DNA from 4 places in the Streptomyces sp. NPDC043876 genome. Region 2 is predicted to be linked to each of the others. Evidence: riboswitches for the same ligand, from Rfam matches in the RefSeq annotation. Region 2 holds a riboswitch; each other region holds the start of a gene.
The links. Region 2 has a riboswitch for cobalamin ahead of AC0693_RS32555 (cobalamin biosynthesis protein). Riboswitches for the same ligand answer to the same signal wherever they lie in the genome.
Positions count from the first base shown of each region.

Region 1: it holds a riboswitch for cobalamin, as region 2 does, so the genes downstream of both, AC0693_RS00225 (ribonucleoside-diphosphate reductase subunit alpha) here and AC0693_RS32555 (cobalamin biosynthesis protein) in region 2, are expected to answer to the same signal.
Region 3: it holds a riboswitch for cobalamin, as region 2 does, so the genes downstream of both, cobN (cobaltochelatase subunit CobN) here and AC0693_RS32555 (cobalamin biosynthesis protein) in region 2, are expected to answer to the same signal.
Region 4: it holds a riboswitch for cobalamin, as region 2 does, so the genes downstream of both, AC0693_RS10230 (ABC transporter substrate-binding protein) here and AC0693_RS32555 (cobalamin biosynthesis protein) in region 2, are expected to answer to the same signal.

Region 1 covers NZ_JBWKDV010000001.1:48,204-52,408, reverse strand. Annotated here, with positions in the region: gene AC0693_RS00225 (ribonucleoside-diphosphate reductase subunit alpha) at 1-1,832, opposite strand, end outside; cobalamin riboswitch at 1,997-2,128, opposite strand; gene AC0693_RS00220 (YbdD/YjiX family protein) at 2,455-2,652, opposite strand; gene AC0693_RS00215 (carbon starvation CstA family protein) at 2,649-4,205, opposite strand, start outside.
Region 2 covers NZ_JBWKDV010000013.1:54,634-58,838, forward strand. Annotated here, with positions in the region: gene AC0693_RS32545 (inorganic phosphate transporter) at 1-972, shown strand, start outside; gene AC0693_RS32550 (hypothetical protein) at 993-1,214, shown strand; cobalamin riboswitch at 1,320-1,467, shown strand; gene AC0693_RS32555 (cobalamin biosynthesis protein) at 1,503-2,489, shown strand; partial or broken gene AC0693_RS32560 (cobyric acid synthase) at 2,486-4,126, shown strand; gene AC0693_RS32565 (putative cobaltochelatase) at 4,188-4,205, shown strand, end outside.
Region 3 covers NZ_JBWKDV010000006.1:434,336-438,540, reverse strand. Annotated here, with positions in the region: gene cobG (precorrin-3B synthase) at 1-1,233, opposite strand, end outside; cobalamin riboswitch at 2,201-2,332, shown strand; gene cobN (cobaltochelatase subunit CobN) at 2,373-4,205, shown strand, end outside.
Region 4 covers NZ_JBWKDV010000003.1:180,855-185,059, reverse strand. Annotated here, with positions in the region: gene AC0693_RS10235 (FecCD family ABC transporter permease) at 1-902, opposite strand, end outside; gene AC0693_RS10230 (ABC transporter substrate-binding protein) at 866-1,894, opposite strand; cobalamin riboswitch at 1,931-2,063, opposite strand; tRNA gene AC0693_RS10225 (tRNA-Trp) at 2,158-2,230, opposite strand; gene AC0693_RS10220 (DUF4352 domain-containing protein) at 2,376-2,951, shown strand; gene AC0693_RS10215 (glycoside hydrolase family 18 protein) at 3,146-4,205, shown strand, end outside.

The sequences.
Region 1 (4,205 bases), on a different contig from region 2:
AGGAGCAGCGAGTTGCGCATGCCGGTCTCGGCGATCCGGGCGCGCAGCGCGTCCCAGCGCTCCGGCCAGTTCAGCTCGGTCGCGTAGTGGTCCGGGTGCAGGACGCCGCGGGCGGTGCGGGTCTGCTCCCAGGCCGGCAGCGGGCCGCTGCGCTCGGCGAGGTCGCAGGAGGCCTCGTACGCGGCCAGCATGATGCGCTCGGAGAGCTTGGTGGACAGCGCCTTCGCCTCGGGGGAGTCGAAGGGCAGCTTCAGCTTGAAGAAGACGTCCTGGAGGCCCATCGCGCCCAGACCCACCGGACGCCAGCGGGCGTTGGAACGCCCGGCCTGCTCGGTCGGGTAGAAGTTGATGTCCACCACGCGGTCGAGGAAGGTCACGGCGGTGCGGACGGTCTCGTCCAGCCGCTCCCAGTCGATCTCACCGGTCTCGGCGAGGACGAACGCGCCGAGGTTGACCGAGCCGAGGTTGCAGACGGCGGTCTCGCCGTCGTTGGTGACCTCGATGATCTCGGTGCACAGGTTCGAGGAGTGGACGACGGTGCCCGGCTCGGCGGTCTGGTTGGCCGTGCGGTTGGAGGCGTCCTTGAAGGTCATCCAGCCCTGGCCGGTCTGCGCGAGGGTGCGCATCATCCGGCCGTACAGGTCGCGGGCGGGCATGGTCTTGCGGGCCAGGCCGTCCGCCTCGGCCTTGCGGTAGGCGGCGTCGAAGTCGTCGCCCCACAGGTCGACCAGCTCCGGCACGTCGGCCGGGGAGAACAGCGACCAGTCGGCGTCGGCGTTCACGCGGCGCATGAACTCGTCCGGCACCCAGTGGGCGAGGTTCAGGTTGTGGGTGCGGCGCTGGTCCTCACCGGTGTTGTCGCGCAGCTCCAGGAACTCCTCGATGTCCGCGTGCCAGGTCTCCAGGTAGACGGCGGCGGCGCCCTTGCGGCGGCCGCCCTGGTTCACGGCGGCGACGGAGGCGTCGAGGGTCTTGAGGAACGGCACGATGCCGTTGGAGTGCCCGTTGGTGCCGCGGATCAGCGAACCGCGGGCGCGGATGCGGGAGTACGAGAGGCCGATGCCGCCGGCGTGCTTGGAGAGGCGCGCGACCTGGTGGTAGCGGTCGTAGATCGAGTCCAGCTCGTCGAGCGGAGAGTCCAGCAGGTAGCAGGAGGACATCTGCGGGTGCCGGGTGCCGGAGTTGAAGAGCGTGGGGGAGGAGGGCAGGTAGTCGAGGCGGCTCATCAGCCGGTACAGCGAGGCCACTTCCTCGACGGCCTGGACGCTCTCGTCCGCGGCGAGGCCGCAGGCCACGCGCAGCATGAAGTACTGCGGGGTCTCCACGACCTGGCGGGTGATCGGGTGGCGCAGCAGGTAGCGGCTGTGCAGGGTGCGCAGACCGAAGAAGCCGAAGCGGTCGTCGGCGCCTTCGGCGGCCGCGTGCTCGACGAGCGCGTCCAGCCGGGTCGCGTGCGTGGCGACGAACGCGGCGGTGCGCTCCGCGATCAGGCCCTCGCGGTGACCGACCGCGACGGACGCCGAGAAGGAGGTGGCCCCCTGGCCCGCGGCCTCTTCCGCGATCGTCAGCGTCAGCAGACGGGCGGCCAGCCGGGAGTACGCCGGGTCCTCCGAGATCAGGCCGGCGGCCGCCTCGGTGGCCAGGCCGCGCAGTTCGGCCTCGTCGGCCACGGAGCTGCGGCCCCGCAGCGCGGCGGCGGCGACCCGGCCGGGGTCGGTGTCGGCCAGGTCGGCGGTGAGGTCGGTGAGGGTGCGCAGCAGCGCGGCGCCGGGACCCTCGGTGGCCTCGGGCTGGGCGGACTCGGCGCGCGGTGCGGCAGGCGCGATGGTCACGTGGGGGGCTCTCCCTCGCTCGGCTCCGGACGACTCACGGGGCGGGGCGAGGGGGCTGCCGGGCGGGCACGGACGTGCGGGCCCGGGGCAGGGCTCGGCGCGTCTCCACACGGCGTCCACCGGCCCAACCGCGAGGCCCGGACGTATCGGCGTCCGGACCGGTCGGTCCGGGCGCACTGTCGGCAGGTCCTCGGACTTGCGGCAGCACCAATGGGTGGTTGGGTGCAGTTCATACCGTTGCGGGACAGTTCCGGATTCGCACCGGATTCCCCTGCGGCGACAGCGAGCACGAGCATACATGTGGGGGCCGCTCGTTGCGCGACCCCCACATGTTGTGTCGGCGCGGCTACAACTCCACCCGATGCGGCGGCGCGAGGACGGCCGGTACGGGCGTTCCGGCGCCCTCCGGGGCCCGGGTGGTCCGGCGGCTCCCGCAGGCCCCGTGGCCCCCGGCAGGGCCCCTCGGCGGTCCCTCCGGCGGGCTCGGGCAGGTCCCCCGGCGAGGCCGTGGGGGCGGCCGGCGACCGGCGACCGGGACCCCGCCGCCGACGGCCCGTCCCACGCGAGAGGCCGCCGGGTTCCCGGTCGGGGAATCCGGCGGCCTCCGGTTCGCGGTGGCTCCTCAGCAGCAGCGGAAGCCCTCGCGGGGGTCCGCCTCGCGGGCGTCGGTGCGGGCCCGCTCGAAGGCCCTGCGGGTGGGCACCTCGGCGTGCGGGTCGTGGGAGCGCGCGTGGGCGACGTACCGCTCGTAGGCGCTCTCGCCCGAGAACTCGCGGACGTAGAACCGGATCCGGCCCAGCGCCGCCCGGACGGCGCTCACGCCACCGGTTCCTTGACCCGGCCGCCGCCCGAGTCCAGACCCGCGGCGGCCAGTTCCGCCTTCTCGGCGGCCGTCGGGATCAGGCCGGCCGGAGCGATGATCTTCGACTCCGACCACGGGACCTCGGAGAGCTCCGCGCTCCCCGGGTCGCGGACGGCCTTCAGGCAGGTCCGCAGCGCGTCCAGCAGGACGATGACGATCAGGAGGGCGAAGACCGCGGAGAGGACCCCGTCGACCGTGGCGTTGGTGACCACGGTGTGCATCTGGTCCATGGTCTTGGCGGGCTTGAGCACCTTGCCCGCCTCGATCCCGGCCAGGTATTTGTCGCGCTGGGCGAAGAAGCCGATCGTCGCGTCGTCGGAGAAGATCTTCTGGTAGCTGGCGGTGAGCGTCACGGCCACGTCCCAGGCCAGCGGGACCGCGGTCACCCAGGCCCACTTGAGCCGGCCCGACTTCACCAGCAGCGTGGTGCAGACGGCGAGGGCGACGGCGGCGAGCAGCTGGTTCGCGATGCCGAAGAGCGGGAAGAGCTGGTTGATGCCGCCCAGCGGGTCCTTCACGCCGACCCACAGGAAGTAGCCCCAGCCGCCGACGACGACCGCGCTGGCGAACCAGACGCCCGGCTTCCAGCTGACGTCCTTGAAGGACTTGTGCAGGTTGCCCAGGGTGTCCTGGAGCATGAACCGGCCGACCCGGGTGCCCGCGTCGACCGTGGTCAGGATGAAGAGGGCCTCGAACATGATGGCGAAGTGGTACCAGAACGCCTTCATCGCGGTCCCGCCGACCACGGACGAGAAGATCTCCGACATCCCGAGTGCGAAGGTCGGCGCGCCACCCGTGCGGGAGAGCAGGCTGGTCTCGCCGATGTCCTTGGCCGCCTGGGTCAGCGCGTCCGGGGTGATCGAGAAGCCGAGGCCGCCGATCGCCTGGGAGGCCTCCAGGGCGGTGGTGCCGATCCGGCCGCTGGGGGCGTTCACCGCGAAGAAGAGGCCCGGCTCGATGATGCAGGCGGCGATGACCGCCATGATCGCGACGAAGGACTCGGTCAGCATGGCGCCGTAGCCGATGACCCGGACCTGGGTCTCCTTCTGGATCATCTTCGGGGTGGTGCCGGAGGAGACCAGCGCGTGGAAGCCGGACAGCGCCCCGCACGCGATGGTGATGAAGACGAAGGGGAACATCGAGCCGGCGAAGACCGGTCCGTCGCCGCGGGTGGCGAAGTCGGTGACGGCGGGCATCTTCAGCGTCGGCAGGGCGATGACCACGCCCACGGCCATCAGCGCGATGGTGCCGACCTTCATGAAGGTGGAGAGGTAGTCGCGCGGGGCGAGCAGCATCCACACCGGCAGCACCGAGGCGAGGAAGCCGTACCCGACCATCCAGATGACCAGCGTCTCCTTGTCGAGCGTGAAGACGTCGGCGAGGGAGGAGTCGGCGACCCAGCCGCCCGCGACGATGGCGAGCAGCAGCAGGGCGACGCCGATGAGCGAGACCTCGGTGATCCGGCCCGGGCGCAGCACCCGCAGGTAGAAGCCCATGAAGAGGGCGATCGG
Region 2 (4,205 bases):
CTGCCGTCCAGTTCCTCGCACGCCCTGATGGGCGGCCTGGTCGGTGCGGCCGTCGCCTCCGCCGGTCTCGGCGCCGTCAACGGCGGCACGCTCGTCACCAAGGTGCTGCTCCCCGCGGTCGCCGCGCCCATCGTGGCCGGAGTGGCCGCGATGCTGGCCTCGCGGCTCACCTACAAGGTGGGCAAGAACGTCGACGAGAAGACCTCGGCCAAGGGCTACAAGGCCGGTCAGATCGCCTCGGCCGGACTCGTCTCCCTGGCGCACGGCACCAACGACGCGCAGAAGACCATGGGCATCATCACCCTGGCGCTGGTCGCCGGCGGTGCGCTCGCCCCCGGCTCCAACCCGCCGGTCTGGGTCATCTTCTCGGCCGGCATGGCGATCGCGATGGGCACCTACCTGGGCGGCTGGCGCATCATCCGCACCATGGGCAGCGGCCTGACCGACCTCCAGCCGCAGCAGGGCTTCGCCGCCCAGACCTCGGCCGCCAGCGTCATCCTGGCCTCCTCCAGCCTCGGCTTCTCCCTCTCCACCACCCACGCCTGCTCCGGCGCGGTCATGGGTGCGGGCCTGGGCCGCAAGGGCGGCGTGGTCCGCTGGTCCACCGCCAGCCGGATGTTCATCGCCTGGGGCCTGACCCTGCCGGCCGCCGCCCTGGTGTCCGCGGGCGCCGAGCTCGTCATGCGGACCGGTGACGTCGGCGTGGCCGCCGTCGCGCTCTTCCTCGTCGGCTCCTGCGTCGCCATCTGGCTCGTCTCGCGCCGCCAGGTCGTCGACCACACCAACGTGAACGGCACGCCGGACGCCCCGGCCGAGGCTCCCGGCGTGGTCACCACCGCGATCGCCGCCGTCGTCGTTCCGCCGCTCGCGGGCACCACCGCCGCGGTCACGGACGAGGCCTTCAAGGCGACCATCCCCACCCCGGCACCGGCCGCTCCCCCGGCCCCGGCGGCTCCCGCCGCCGCGGTCTGACCCACAGAGGAATCGGCAGTATGAAGATCGACTGGGCAGCACTCGGCTCCGTGTTCGGCGTCAGCCTCTCCGCCACCGTCGCCCTCGTGACCCTGTTCACCCTGGGCATCGTGGGCCTGTCGAAGCACGAGGCCGCGACCGGCCGGGGCGGCGCCGCCCACCTGGCACGCACCGGCGCCTACGCCTGCTTCTCGCTCTGCGCGGTGGCCGTCGGCTACGCGATCTACCTGATCGTCAGCTGACGCCGCGCGGCCACCCCCGCGCGTCCCACCCGCCCCAGCACGTCCGAAAGCTCCCTCCGGCCCACCGCCGGGGGGAGCTTTCGCAGGTCAACGGCAAGTTGACGGGCGTTCGCGGGGCGTGGTGGACTGCCGGAGCCAACACGGCGGCATGAAGAGGAAGTCCGGTGCGAATCCGGCGCGGTCCCGCCACTGTCACCGAGGAGCCGACGGCTCCCCGGAAGCCAGGAACTCTCGCCACCGGACACGTCGAACCAGGGCGCGGACCCTGAGTGAGGACCTACCTGCCACATGCGTGCCGATCGCGTTTTCGCGTACGGCGCGACGGCCGGCCTGATCGGCGACCGGATCCTCGGTGATCCGCGCCGCGGGCATCCCGTCGCCGCCTTCGGGCGGACCGCCGCCACCGTCGAACGGGCCCTGTGGGGCCACAGCCGGGCCCGGGGCGCCCTGCACGCCCTGGTGTGCGCGGGGGGCGCGGCCGCCGTCGGCGCGCTCGGCGCCCGCGCCGTGCGCTCCCGGCCCGCCGCCGCCCGCATCGCCCTGACCGCCGCCGCCACCTGGGCGGTGGTGGGCGGCACCTCGCTGGGCCGCGAAGCCCGGGCCATCGGGGGCGCCCTGGCCGCCGGGGACACCGAGGTGGCCCGGGAGCGGCTGCCGCACCTGTGCGGACGCGACCCGCAGGCCCTGGACGAGCAGCAGATCGCCCGCGCCGTCGTGGAGTCCGTCGCCGAGAACACCTCGGACGCCGTCGTCGGCGCGCTGGTCTGGGGCGCCCTGGCGGGGGTGCCCGGGTTGCTGTTCTTCCGCGCCGTGAACACCCTGGACGCGATGGTCGGCCACCGCTCCCCGCGCTACCTGCGCTACGGCTGGGCCTCGGCCCGGCTCGACGACGTCGCGGGCTGGCCGGGCGCCCGGCTGACCGCGCTGGCCGCCGTGGCGGCCGGACCCGACCGGCGGGGCGCCGTACGGGCCTGGCGCGCGGACGCCGCCGCCCACCCCAGCCCGAACGCCGGCCCGGTGGAGGCCTCCTTCGCGGGCGCGCTCGGGGTCCGCCTCGGCGGGACCCTGGCGTACGCGGGGCGCGTGGAGCACCGGGCGGTGCTGAACGGGGCGGCGGGCCGTCCGGTCGACGCCCCGGACATCGAGCGCGCCGTACGGCTCTCGCGCCGGGTCACCTGGATCTCCCTCGGGGCATGCGTGGCCCTGCGGTCGCTGGTGTCGTCACTGCGCGCGTCACGCCGCGCATCCGGTCGTACGACGAAGGGAAGCGCATGAGCGGCGCACGGCGCGGCGGCGGACTCCTGGTCGCCGGCACCACCTCCGACGCGGGCAAGAGCGTGGTCACCGCGGGCATCTGCCGCTGGCTGGCCCGCCAGGGCGTGAAGGTGGCGCCCTTCAAGGCACAGAACATGTCGCTGAACTCCTTCGTCACCCTGGAGGGCGCCGAGATCGGCCGCGCCCAGGCGATGCAGGCCCAGGCGGCGCGGGTCGAACCCACCGCGCTGATGAACCCGGTGCTGCTGAAACCCGGCAGCGACCGCAGCAGCCAGGTCGTGCTGCTGGGCAAGCCGGTGGGTGAGATGAGTGCGCGCGGCTATCACGGGGGGAGGCAGGAGCAGTTGCTCGGCATCGTCACGGACTGCCTGGAGCAGCTGCGGGGCACGTATGACGCCGTGATCTGCGAGGGGGCGGGCAGTCCGGCCGAGATCAACCTGCGGCGCACGGACATCGTGAACATGGGGATCGCGCGGGCCGCGCGCTTCCCGGTGGTCGTGGTCGGCGACATCGACCGCGGCGGGGTCTTCGCCTCCTTCTTCGGTACGACGGCCCTGCTGTCGCCCGAGGACCAGTCGCTGATCGCGGGGTACCTGGTCAACAAGTTCCGCGGGGACGTGTCCCTGCTGGAGCCGGGCATGGAGATGCTGCGCGGGCTGACCGGGCGGGCGACCTACGGGGTGCTGCCCTTCCGGCACGGGCTCGGCATCGACGAGGAGGACGGCCTGCGGGTCTCGCTGCGCGGCGCCGTACGGGAGTCCGTGGTCGCCCCGCCGGTCGGCGAGGACGTGCTGCGGATCGCGGTGTGCGCGGTCCCGCTGATGTCGAACTTCACGGACGTGGACGCGCTGGCCGCCGAACCGGGCGTCGTGGTGCGGTTCGTGGACCGGGCCGAGGAACTGGCCGACGCCGACCTGGTCGTCGTCCCCGGCACCCGGGGCACCGTGAAGGCGCTGGCCTGGCTGCGCGAGCGCGGGCTCGCCGACGCGCTGGCCCGCCGGGCCGCCGAGGGGCGTCCGGTGCTGGGCGTCTGCGGTGGCTTCCAGGTGCTGGGCGAGTCCATCGAGGACGAGGTCGAGTCCCGGGCCGGGGTCGTCGAGGGGCTCGGGCTGCTGCCCGTGCGGGTCCGCTTCGAGCGGGAGAAGACCCTCGCGCGGCCGAGCGGGAGCGCGCTGGGCGAGAGCGTCCAGGGGTACGAGATCCACCACGGCGTCGCCGATGTGCGGGGCGGCACCCCCTTCCTGGACGGGTGCCGGGTCGGTGAGGTGTGGGGCACCCACTGGCACGGGTCACTGGAGAGCGATGGCTTCCGGCGGGCCTTCCTGCGGGAGGTCGCGCGGGCCGCCGGCCGCCGGTTCGTTCCGGCCCCGGACACGTCGTTCGGCTCCCTGCGGGAGGAGCAGCTGGATCTGCTCGGCGATCTGATCGAGGAGCACGCCGATACCGATGCGCTGCTGCGGTTGATCGAGTCCGGCGCCCCGGCGGGGCTCCCGTTCCTGCCGCCGGGCGCGCCGTGACGGCGCCCCGGGCCCTGCGGGGCTCTCCCCCACCCCGCCCCTTCCCGAAACCGGGCTCCGCCCGGACCCGGTCCTCAAACGCCGGACGGGCTGACACCCTCCGGCCCCGCCCGCGATTGAGGCGCGGGGTCCGGGGCGGAGCCCCGGGTACGGTCCGCACCTTCGAAGGAGTGAGCAACACGTGAGCACCCCCTACCCG
Region 3 (4,205 bases), on a different contig from region 2:
GGCGACCAGGTCCACCCAGGCGCGGGCGCGCGGGTGCCCGCAGCGCCGCTCGCACCCGGACCAGTGCACGGGCAGCGCCGCGGCCGCGGGGGCCGGTGCGTCCGGTCCGCCCGCCGCGCCCGAACGGGCCACGACCGCGCGGGCGTCGGTCCGTACGTCGGCCAGTGCCTTCGCGCAGCCGGGCCGCCCGGTGCAGGCGCTCACGTTCTCCCACGGGTCGCCGGGCGCCGTCACCAGCCCGGCGTCGGCGAGCCGGGCGAGGGTGTCGGCGGCCGTGGCCGCGCGGACACCGGGAACGACGATCCCGCGCCAGGGCGTGAGCCGCAGGGTCCCGGCCGCGGCGGTGGCCGTGGCGGCGAGCAGGCGCCACTGGGCGCTGGTCAGCCGGCCCAGCGGGGCCAGTACCGAGAGGGCGACGTGGTCCGGGTCCAGCCCCGCCACCGGACCGGGGCGGGGCCCGGGTCCGGTCCGGCGCCGGAAGCCGTGGGCCCGCTCGGCCGAAATGCCCTGCTCCCGCAGCCGATTGAGCAACTCCCCGGACTCCGGGCGTTGTTCGGCGGGAAGCTCGCTCACCCGCCAGGCCTTGGTGCCGGCTTCGCGGACCACGTCGAGGAAGTACCGGGCGACCGTCAGGGCCGCCCGGGGCGCGTCCTGGTGGCCCACGGCGACCGCGTCGGTGTCATCGTGCGTCCACAGCACGGCCATTCCGCGCTTCAGGGCCAGCACGTGCACGTCGGGTGCGAGCGAGGACACGTCGCCGCGTCCATCGTCGAGGGCGAAGAGGAAGCGCCCGGACAGCGCGGCCGCGGGCCCGCTCGCGCACAGCAGCCGGTCCAGCGCGCCGACCCACGGCGTGACGTCGGGGCGGCCCTGCCGGTCGAGCCCGGACAGGGGCGAGGCGACGATGTTGCGGACGCGTTCGTGGGTGGCCGCTGCGGCGGGCAGCAGTTGGGCGGCGGTCAGCAGGGCGGCGAGTTCGCCGCCGCAGCTCGCGCCGAGGCCGCGCAGCTGCGCGTTGCCCCGCGAGGTGAGGTCGAGGTGCCCGTCGCCGAGCCGGTCCGCGGCGTCGGCCACTGCGACGGCGGCATCCGCCGTGAGCAGACCCCCGGGGATCCGGATCCGGGCGAGGTGCCCGTCGTCCGCCGCGTGCAGGCGCAGCGCGCCGGGGCAGGCGTCGCCGCGGTCCCGTATGACGGGTTCGTCCCGGGATGCGGCGGAAGAGGGCGGGGGCATGGCGGCGAGCATACCCACGATCGGCGCCCACCGACCTGTGTCCGTCACCACGCCCCGTCCCCCCGCCCACGCCCCGCCGCCCCATACCCTGCCCGCCCGCATGCCGCCGCCCGGGCCCTGCCACCCGCATGGCGCCGCCGCGCCGCGGCCCGACCTGGCCCGGCACGCCCGCATGCCGCCGACCCCGGCCCGGCACCCCCGGCACGCCGCCGACCCTGGCCCGGCCTGCCCGCATGCCACCGACCCGGCCCGGCCTGGCCCGGCACGCCCGCATGCCACCGCCACCGGCCCGGCACCCCGGCACGCCGCCGCCTCTAGCCCGGCACGCCCGCATGCCACCGACCCGGCCCGGCGCACGCCCAGATGCCGCCGGCCCCGCGGCCCGGGCCTGCGCGCCCGTCAGCCGCCGGTGCGTTGGCGACTGCCGCCATGTGGAGCCTCCGGCGGCGCCTCAAACGCCGGCGAGGCTGAATTTGCCCGCATCCCGGCGCAGCAAATTCCAGCCCCCACACCCTGGCCACACAACCACCCCAGTCCGATCCGGCCTGCCCGGTACCCCGGTCGCCAAATTCAGCCCGCCCGGCGTTTGAGGGCCCGCCGGAGGCCCCACCACCCGCACCCGCCAACACAGCCAAGGCCACCACCACCCCGGCCCAACGACCCACCCGCCTGCCAATCCCAGCCCGCCCAACACCCGCAGCCACACACCCACCCGAGCCAATTCCAGCCCGCCCGGCGCTTGAGGGCACCCACCCCAGGCCCCGCGACCCGCGGCCACACACCCACCCGAACCAAATCCAGCCCGCCCGGCGCTTGAGGGCACACCACAGGCCCCACCACCCGCACCCGCCGCCAAAACCCGGCCCCGCACCACCAAACCCCGGCCCCGCGCCAGCGATCCGCCCCGGGAACCGCCCCCACCTGCCATCCGCTCGCCCCGGCACCTAAGATGGCCCCTCGACGGGCCATTCGGCCCGTCATCGCCGAGGACGGCGACATGGGAGGAAGCCCGGTGCGATTCCGGCGCGGTCCCGCCACTGTGAATCCGGCAGCGCCCCACCGCGCCACCGGGTGAGTCAGGAACTCCCGTCGTCCTCACTGCCCGGGGCGCGGAAACCCCGAGGAAGGCCCGCCGCCGCATGATCCTGCTGCTGTCGACGTCCGACACCGATCTGCTCAGTGCCCGCGCCTCGGACGACGGCCCGGTCCCGTACCGGTTCGCGAACCCTTCCCGGCTCCCCCTCGACGACCTCCCCGCGCTGCTCGACGGCGTGGACCTGGTCGTCGTACGCCTCCTCGGCGGCCTGCGCGCCTGGCAGGAGGGGCTCGACCTGCTCCTCGCCGCCGACCAGCCGCGGCCGGTCGTCGTCCTGACCGGCGAACAGGCCCCCGACGCCCAGCTGATGGAGGCGTCCACCGTCCCCATCGGCATCGCGGCCGAGGCCCACGCCTACCTCGCGCACGGCGGCCCGGCCAACCTGGAGCAGCTGGCCCGCTTCCTCTCGGACACCGTGCTGCTCACCGGCCACGGCTTCGACCCGCCCGCGGCCGCGCCCACCTGGGGCCGGCTGGAGCGCGCGGCAGAGCCCGCCACGGGCCCCCGGATCGCGGTGCTCTACTACCGCGCCCACCACATGAGCGGCAACACCGCCTTCGTGCACGGCCTCGCGGACGCCGTGGTGGACGCGGGCGGCGTGCCCGTGCCGCTGTACGTCTCCTCGCTGCGCTCCCCCGAGCCGGAACTGCTCGCGGAGCTGGCGACGGCGGACGCCATCGTGACCACGGTCCTGGCGGCGGGCGGCACCCGCCCCGCCGAGGCCTCGGCGGGCGGCGACGACGAGTCGTGGGACGCGGGCGCGCTCGCCGCCCTCGACGTACCGATCCTGCAGGCGCTGTGCCTGACCGGTTCGCGCGAGACGTGGATGGAGAGCGACGAGGGCCTGTCCCCGCTCGACTCGGCCAGCCAGGTCGCGGTGCCGGAGTTCGACGGCCGGCTGATCACCGTCCCGTTCTCCTTCAAGGAGATCGACGAGGACGGCCTCCCGGCGTACGTCGCCGATCCCGAGCGGGCCGCCCGCGTCGCGGGGATCGCCGTACGCCACGCCCGGCTGCGGCACACCCCGAACGCCGAGAAGCGGATCGCGCTCGTCCTCTCCGCGTACCCCACCAAGCACTCCCGCATCGGCAACGCCGTCGGTCTCGACACCCCCGCCAGTGCCGTCGCGCTGCTGCGCCGCCTGATCGCGGAGGGCTACGACTTCGGCCCGGCCGAGGAGATCCCCGGCCTGGTCTCCGGCGACGGGGACGAGCTGATCCGCGCGCTGATCGAGGCCGGCGGCCACGACCAGGACTGGCTCACCGAGGAGCAGCTGGCCCGCAACCCGGTCCGCATCCCGGCCGCCGACTACCGCCGCTGGTACGCCACGCTCCCCGGCGAGCTGCGCGAAGGCGTCGAGGAGCACTGGGGGCAGGCGCCCGGCAACATGTTCCTGGACCGCTCGCGCACCGCGGCCGGCGGCGACCCCGACGGCGACATCGTGCTGGCGGCGCTGCGCCGCGGGAACCTGCTCATCCTCATCCAGCCGCCGCGCGGCTTCGGCGAGAACCCGATCGCGATCTACCACGACCCGGACCTCCCGCCCTCGCACCACTACCTCGCCGCCTACCGCTGGATCCAGGCCGCGGCCGAGGACGGCGGTTTCGGCGCCGACGCCATGATCCACCTGGGCAAGCACGGCAACCTGGAGTGGCTGCCCGGCAAGAACGCGGGCCTGTCCGCCTCCTGTGCGCCGGACGCCGCGCTCGGCGACCTCCCGCTCGTCTACCCGTTCCTGGTCAACGACCCGGGCGAGGGCACCCAGGCCAAGCGCCGCGTGCACGCGACCCTGGTCGACCACCTGGTGCCGCCGATGGCCCGCGCGGAGTCGTACGGCGACATCGCGCGCCTGGAGCAGCACCTGGACGAGTACGCG
Region 4 (4,205 bases), on a different contig from region 2:
GCGGCCACCGGCAGCAGTGCCCGGTGCCCGGCTCCCACGACCATCCGGGCCGCATGGGGAACCATCAGCCCGACGAACCCGATCGCGCCGCTGAAGGCGACCAGCACCCCGATGACGAGAGAGGCCAGCACGAAGGCGGCGGCCCGGAAGCGTCCGGTGTCGAGTCCCAGGGTGCGCGCGTCCTCCTCCCCCGCGAGCAGCAGGTCGAGCGGCCGGGCGAGGGCGAGCAGCAGTCCGGTCCCCACCGCCAGGACCACGGCGGCCACGGCCAGTTGGTCCCAGCGCGCCCCGCCGAGGCCGCCGAGCGTCCAGAAGAGGATGGACCGGACCTGCTCCGCCCGGGCCGAGAGGACCAGCGCGAGGCTGGTCAGCGCGGAGAGCACGTACTGGACCGCGACGCCGGCGAGGATCAGCCGCCCGGTGGTCATGGCGCCGCCGCGCCGGGCGAGGGCGTACACCGTGACGAGGGCGCCGAGCGACCCGGCGAAGGCGGCGAGGGGCAGGGTGACACTGGTCGCGACGCCCGCCCCGAGGCCGAGCACGATGACGGCCACGGCGCCCGCCGAGGCGCCGGAGGACGCGCCGAGCAGGAACGGATCGGCCAGCTGGTTGCGTACGAGGGCCTGCAGCACGGCGCCCGTCACGGCCAGCCCGGCTCCGACGGCCATGGCGAGCAGCACGCGCGGCATCCGCACGTCCCACACGATGGAGGCGAAGGCGCCGGGACGCGGTCCGGCCAGGACGATGTCCAGCACCCGGCCGGGAGCGATCCGCACCGGCCCCAGGGCCAGGCCCGCCACCGCGCCGCCGACCAGCGCGAGGGCGAGGAGGACGAGGACGAAGGGGGCCCGGCGGCGGTCCGCCGTCACGCGGCGTCGGGGTGCAGCCGGCCGGCCAGGGATGTGACGGCGTCGGCGACGCGCACCCCGAGGACGGCGGAGGACAGCGGAAGGACGACGAAACGGCGGTCCCTGATCGCGGGAACCCGCGCGAGGGCCGGATCGTTCACCAGACGCTGCTTCTTCGCTTCGACGCTCGTCCCGCCGTAGTCGTAGATCAGCACGGTGTCGGGCTCGCGTTCGATGACCTTCTCCCAGGACACGTCGCCGAAGGTGTCCTTGAGGTCGGCGAACACGTTCCTTCCGCCCGCGAGGGAGACGATCTCGTTGCCGATGCCGTTGCCGCCCGAGGTGAAGGCGGCGGCCTCGCCGGAGTCGTAGACGAAGACGTTCGGGCGCGCCTTGTCCTTGACGCGGGCGGTCACCGCGTCGATGCGGCGCTGCTCGTCCTCGATCAGCCTCGCGCCCCGCTCGGGCACGCCGAAGGTGCGGGCGACTTCGGTGATCTCGGTCTTCAGCTGCTCGAACCGGACCGGTCCGGGGGTGCAGTACTCCACGCTGAGCCGGGTGTTGATGCCGCTCTTGCCCAACGCGGCGCGGTCGCGGCCCTGCGCGGCGTCGAAGGCGCTGGAGTAGCCGCCGTAGACGAAGTCGGGGTCGGCGCCGAGGAGCAGCTCCTTCGAGGGGTACTCCTTCGCCAGCACCTTGATCTTGTCGTAGGCCGGCCGGTAGGCGGGCAGGACGGCGTCGTCGAGGTAGGCGGTGCCCGCCATCCGGTCCCCGAGGCCGAGGGCGAGCAGCATTTCGGTGGCGTGCTGGTTCATGGCGACGGCGCGGCGGGGCGGCGCCTTGTACGTCGTCGTCACACCGCAGTTGGTCACGGTGGACGGGAATCCCCCGCTCCCGGGGGCGGCCGCCGACCGGGTGGTTCCGTCCGGCGCGACGCCGTCGCGGGCCCCTTCGTCCGGGGTGGCGGCGCAGGCGGCGAGCGGTATCAGGAGCGCCAGGGCGGCGAGCGGGCTGAGCGCGCGCAGGGCGGCGCGGAAACGCGGCATGGCGAAGCCTCTCCGGGGGATCCTCGTCCCCTGGTCGAAGTGAAGAGGCGGCGCGTCAGTGTCTGACTCCCGGGCCGCGAGGGCCCGGTCACAGTGGCGGGACCGTACCGGTTTCACACCGGTTTCCTGGTCCGCGCCGCCCGGGTAACCCGGCCGAGTCTGCCAGACCGGCCGCGCCCGGGCCATCGGCGGGGCGCGTCGGCACCACGCGAAAGCCCAGGGGGAGCGGGCTCCCACCTGGGCTGTGGCGGATCTTCTTCGTGCAGGGGCGGCAGGACTCGAACCTACGGCATTTGGTTTTGGAGACCAACGCTCTACCAACTGAGCTACGCCCCTCCGGTGGAACCAGCTTCGCACGCGGCGGGCGGATGATCCAATCACTTCCACGATGTGGTCGCCCGGCCCGTGGGAACCACGCGGGTGGCGGGGCACGGAGAAGGGACGGATGGTGGAGGTGTCCCGTGCCCGAGGAGGTCCCGCCGTGCGCCGTCTCCGGTCCCCCCTGGCCACCCTCGCGCTCGCCGTACCGGTCCTGCTCGGTCTCGGCGCCGGGCCGGGGACGACGGCCGCCGGACTCATGGCGACGGCCGCCGCCGGGCCCGGGGCAACCACCGTCAGCGGGCCCGTGGCGACGGCCGCCACCGACCCCACCGGCGAGACCATCGCGCTCCGCGGCAACCGCCCGGGCGAGCTGCTCGACGTCACCCTCGTCGCCGTGACCGACCCGGCGGCCCCGCGCGCCGCGCACGCCCTGCGGGATCCGGCCGGGCGCCTCGTCGCGGTCGAGTTCCGCCTGCTCAACACCGGTACAGCCGCTTACGCCGACCCGCCGCGCAGCGGCTCGTACCTCCTGGACGCCGACGGTGAGCGCCATCCCGGCGTGGCGTTGCCGACGACGGCCGGGGCCGAGTTCCCCGAAGGACGGTCCCTGGCGCCCGGCGACTCCGCCACCGGCTGCGTCACCTTCGAACTGCCGCAGGACGCCCGCGCCTCGGCCGTGCAGTTCGCACTGAACAGCGGGTCCGCCGACGACATCGGCCAGTGGAGCCTGCCCTGAGCCGGACCGCCGGCCGCCCGACCCCGCGGCACGTACGCCACCTGCACCCCTGACCACGCCCGCCACCCGCGCCCTTGACCACATCGGCCGCCCGCCCCCTTGACCACTCTGGTCCAGACCAATAGCTTCCGGATGCACAGCACGCGCACAGCACGGCTCAGGAGCACCACTCCCCGCATCCGCAAAGGAAGCCCATGCGCCGCAGTACGCTCGGCAGGCTGGCCGCCGCCGCCTGTTCCCTGTCCCTCCTGGCGGCCATCGCGCCCGCCGCAGGAGCCGCCACCGCCCCTTCCGAGGGCGGCTCCGGTCACGGACGCGCCTACCACCGCGTCGGATACTTCACCCAATGGGGCGTCTACGGACGCGACTTCCAGGTCAAGAACCTCGAAACGGGCGGCGCCGCCGCCAAGCTCACCCACGTCAACTACGCCTTCGGCAACATCGGCGCGGACGGCACGTGCTTCACCGGCAACGTCCCCGGCGAGGCCGACGCCTGGGCGGACTACGGCCGTCCGCTCGACGCCGCGGGCTCGGTCGACGGCGTGGCCGACACCTGGGACCAGCCGCTCGCCGGCAATTTCAACCAGCTGCGCGAGCTGAAGGCCCGGCATCCGGGCCTCAAGGCACAGATCTCCCTGGGCGGTTGGAGCTGGTCCACGCACTTCTCGGACGCCGCCCGGACACCCGCCTCGCGCAAGGCGCTCGTCGCGTCCTGCATCGACCTCTACATCAAGGGCAATCTGCCGCAGGACGGTGCCCGCGGCGGCGCGGGCGCGGCCGCGGGCCTCTTCGACGGGATCGACCTCGACTGGGAGTGGCCGGGGTCGGCCGGGGACACCGACACCACCCACCGCCCGGAGGACAGGCGCAACTTCACGGCGCTGGTCCAGGAGTTCCGTACCCAGCTCGACGCCTACGGGCGGACCCAGAAGAAGAAGTACCAGCTGACCGCCTTCGTCCCGACCGCCCCCGCCAAGATCGACGCGGGCTTCGAGGTCCCGAAGATCATGCGGAACCTGGACTTCGTCACGCTCCAGGGTTACGACTTCCACGTCTCCGGCGAGAAGACCACCGCCCAGCAGTCGGCCCTGTACGCGCGGAACGACTTCAGCGTCGACGGGACGGTGGACGCGTGGCTGCGGCGCGGGGCACCCGCGGGCAAGCTGGTCATGGGCATGCCTTTCTACGGTCAGGGCTGGACCGGGGTCACCGGCGGCGGCGACGGCATGGGCCGCCCGGCGACCGGGCCGGCGC